DNA from 2 places in the Brevibacillus sp. HB1.1 genome. Region 2 is predicted to be linked to the other one. Evidence: predicted binding sites of a transcription regulator. Region 2 holds the regulator's gene; the other holds the start of a gene.

Region 1 (2,207 bases), on a different contig from region 2:
GGAATCGAGATACCGACAGAACGTAAGGCCCCCCCACAGATGACATTGGAAGAAGCACGTGAAGCCAGCAAAATGGACTTTCCCTCACCGACATGGTTGTCAGAGCATTATTCCTATAAAAACACGGTCGTTCATGGCGAGGGTATGGTAGAAATTCAGTATGAAAAAGAGAAGGAGTTTATTTCCTTGATGATTTCAAACGGTGGCGAAAATGGCATCAGCACGACAGAGGGTGTCAAGATCGAAACCATTGCCGGGAAAAAGGTGTTTTTCGCCAACGGAATCGTGATTTGGGAGCATGAAGGATTCACGTACGAGTTGTACCAGATGGCAGAGAAGGGCTTTGATGCTGCGACCATCGGCAACATAATCGAATCCTTGTCAACGAAATCCGCCCAAAAATAAGCGGTTGTTAGCACAATTTCTCTTGGTGCTTTGTTAACTGAATAGGGGAAAGATGGGCCCGTAAAAGGGTCCATTTTTTCTACGTACGATAACTGCTGAGATATTTTAAAAGAAAATGAATAAATTACACATTAAATGAAATAAGTAGAGGCGCATAAGTCTAGCTCAAATCAAGGGAAAATCCGAAACAGTCACAGACTGTTAAAAATCATGTAACGAATCGGACACCCTCTAGGGTCAAAAGTCCTGCTACAATTATACATGACCGGAAATATACAGGGTAAAACAAAACAAAGAACTCTCTCACGAAGATGAATGCGAAAAGGGGGTTACAAGAGAGAGAATCAATTGTGAATTTTTTCACATATATTTGTGATTTTTTTCACAAAGTCGCCATAAATGCTGGTTTCCCCACTGGTATAATTCCGGTACATAAAGGCCAAAGCGCGAATAGAAAGGGATCTTGTACATGGATATAGTGGATTTGGGACGACTTCAATTTGCGATAACAACTATCTTTCACTTTGTTTTTGTGCCGATTTCCATCGGGCTGTCATTATTAGTAGCCATTATGGAAACGATGTATGTGGTAAAAAAGAATGACTTGTACAAAAAAATGGCCAAGTTTTGGGGAACCTTTTTGCTCATAAATTTTGCTGTCGGGATCGTGACAGGGATTATGCAGGAGTTCCAATTTGGGATGAACTGGTCTGATTTCTCACGATTCGTCGGTGATGTATTTGGGACACCGCTAGCGATTGAGGCCCTCTTAGCATTCTTCCTCGAATCGACTTTTATTGGACTATGGGTGTTTGGTTGGGATCGTTTGTCCAAAGGTGTGCATCTCGCATGTATTTGGCTCGTATCCATCGGAACGATTCTTTCGGCTCTGTGGATTCTGGCAGCCAACTCGTTCATGCAGCAGCCAGTCGGCTTCGCTATCAATAACGGACGTGCAGAGATGGTCGATTTCTTCGCGCTCCTTACCAATGGACAATTACTATATGAATTCCCGCATACCATTTTTGCGGCATTTGCGACAGGTGCCTTCTTGGTAGCAGGTATCAGTGCTTGGAAGCTGTTGAAAAAACAAGACGTTACATTCTTTGTGCAATCTTTCAAAATTTCGATCGTGGTAGCATTGATCTCCTCACTTGCTATTGCTCAATTCGGTCATGGTCAGGCACAGTATTTGGTTGCTACCCAACCGATGAAAATGGCAGCGAGTGAAGGGCTGTGGGAAACAAGCTCAGACCCAGCTCCTTGGACGGTTTTTGCAACGATTGATCCAGAAAAACAAGAAAACGGTTTTGAAATAAAAATTCCTTACTTGCTTAGCGTCCTGACGTACAACTCACTTTCAGGTTCTGTACCGGGCATGTTGGAATTGCAGGCAGAGTATGAGAAAACCTACGGTCCAGGAAACTACATTCCACCAGTTCGGACGACTTTCTGGAGCTTCCGCATCATGGTAGCGGGCGGTAGTGCAATGATTTTGCTGGCTTTATACGGGGCATACCTCACTTTCCGCAAAAAGCTGGAACAGCCAAACAAGCGGTTCATGCAGTTGATGATTGCGGGTATTTCACTACCATTCATCGCAAACTCAGCTGGGTGGATCATGACGGAGGTAGGTCGTCAGCCCTGGACGGTATTCGGGCTACTGCGTGTTGAAGATTCGGTTTCGCCAAGCATTAGTACAGGAGCGGTATGGTTCTCTCTTATCGCCTTCACGACAATTTATCTAATCCTGCTTTGCCTCTTGGCTTATCTGTTTGCTCGTGTGGCGAAAAAAGGACCGG
Region 2 (2,207 bases):
TACGGGTACGGCAGATGATTGGCCCGTTCTCTCGGCACGCTTGGCAGAGCTCAAGATCACACGGCTCGACTATGTCCTGTTGACGAACGACCAGCCTGAGCATATGGGAGGCTACGCTTCATTGAGCCAGCAAGTGCTTGTAGATGCCGTCATTTTGCCCAAGCTGATCGCATCATCGCTTCGCCATGTCGCGCTGCTTCGCTCCAACCAAAAACAGATGGAAGCAGAGCAAGGACAAGTACTCACTCTTGACCAAGAAATCTCCATGGAAGTTTTGCTCCCGGATGAACCGTTATTTTTATCGCCTCAGAACAATTCTCTCGTTTTTCGATTGACGCACGGTCAATTGCGATTTTTATTTATGAGCGCCGTGAATGAAAAAGCAGAAGAGCGACTGTTGGAACGGAAGAATGACAGACTGAAGGCGGAAGTGCTAAAGGTAGCAGGTCAGGGGAGCAATCAAGGCTCTTCGCAACCGTTTCTGACGCAAGTCGATCCACAGGTCGCCATTATTCAGACAGGCCGATCACGGGATCAAATGAAAGACGGTCAGACGGAAGTCATGGAGCGCTTGGGTGAGTCATGGGCCGAGACATACGTTACCAGCGACGACGGTTCCATTACCATTTTATCGAATGGAAAAGAATATCGGATTTTGAAGCAAAAGAATTAGGGGGGAAGACCGAACGTGGCAAAACACGAAAAGATTTCAGAAGCGGTCGTCCGTCGTTTGCCGATTTATCTGCGTTACCTTAGCTATTTGCAGCAAGTTGAGGTGACCACCGTTTCCTCCCAACAGATGGGCAAGAATCTTGATGTGAATCCTGCCCAAATCAGAAAGGATCTTGCAGCTTTTGGTGATTTTGGAAAAAAGGGAATCGGCTATGATGTCGATTATCTGGTGGAAAAAATCCGTGAAATTCTGAAGCTAACGGATGAAATCCGTGTCGCTTTGGTCGGAGCTGGGCATTTGGGCCATGCCATTAGTAACTACAACGCTTATTTGAAAGATAACATGCGGATTGCGGCCATCTTTGACAATAATCCAGAGAAGCAGGGCAAAAAAGTCGCAGGTATACCCATTCAGCCTTTATCAGAGCTGGAAGAAACAGTCGTCGACAAGCAAATCAAGCTGGCGATTATTACGGTACCGGCACCTGCAGCGCAATCCGTATGTGATCAGTTGACTCAAGCGGGTATCAGGGGGATCTTGAATTTTGCCCCTACGACGATTCGCGCAGGAAAAGATGTTCGCATTCACTATGCGGATGTGACGTCCAACCTGCAAAGCTTGGCCTACTATTTGACGTAAGAATGGAGTGTATACTATGAAAAAGACGATCCTCATTCACGCAACAGTCATTACCGTTAACGATACGAATGAAGTCATTTACGATGGTGCCGTAGCATTCGAAGGCAACAAGATTACGTATGTGGGCCCAACTCCTGAGGACCTGTCGGAAGCGGGATACGATGAAGTCATCGATCAAAAAGGTGATTACATACTGCCTGGCTTAATCAACACGCATGGACATGCTGGTATGTCCCTCCTACGCGGTTATGCAGATGATTTGCCGCTGCAACAATGGCTTGAAGACAAAATGTGGCCATTGGAGGCGCAATTCACGGGAGACACAGTAAAATGGGGAACCCAGCTGTCGCTAATCGAGATGATTCGTACCGGTACCACTACGTTTGTGGATATGTATGATCATATGGATGTCGTGGCGAAGGAAGTCGATACTGCTGGAATGCGCGCTCGCCTTTGCAGAGGGATGATTGGTCTGTGCTCCGAAGAAGAACGTCAAACAAAGCTGAAAGACGCAACTCTTTTTGCAAAAGAATGGCATAATCAGGCAGACGGGCGTATTACCGTCATGATGGCACCGCATGCGCCGTACACGTGCTCGCCAGAATTTATTACCCAAATTATCGAAAAAGCCGATGAGCTTTCCTTGCCGCTTCATATCCATATGTCTGAAACTGCTTGGGAAGTCGGTCAAAACGAGAAGGACTACGGGCTTCGTCCAGTTGCGCATTTGGAAAAGCTGGGAATGTTCAATCGTCCAACACTCGTCGCGCATGCTGTTCACCTAACGGATGAAGAAATCGACATTTTGGCAAAATACAACGTAAGAGTTTCTCATAACGTAGTGAGCAACCTAAAACTGGCTAGTGGTGTTGCGCCAGTTCCTAAAATGTTGGCA

Evidence for each region. The regulator Rex, encoded in region 2, represses fermentation and respiration genes when NADH is low (regulators of the CRP and FNR family bind a similar motif). The targets are predictions, from matches to a motif close to TTGTGAAATATTTCACAA.
Region 1: HPY27_RS16590 (cytochrome ubiquinol oxidase subunit I) is a predicted target of Rex. The motif match lies at 754-771, and genes of this name have one in related genera.

Annotation. Positions count from the first base shown of each region.
Region 1 is NZ_JABMIV010000006.1:20,914-23,120, reverse strand. Features, by position in the region: gene HPY27_RS16595 (hypothetical protein) at 1-405, shown strand, start outside; gene HPY27_RS16590 (cytochrome ubiquinol oxidase subunit I) at 875-2,207, shown strand, end outside.
Region 2 is NZ_JABMIV010000002.1:613,153-615,359, reverse strand. Features, by position in the region: gene HPY27_RS07710 (ComEC/Rec2 family competence protein) at 1-673, shown strand, start outside; gene HPY27_RS07705 (redox-sensing transcriptional repressor Rex) at 689-1,312, shown strand; gene HPY27_RS07700 (amidohydrolase) at 1,329-2,207, shown strand, end outside.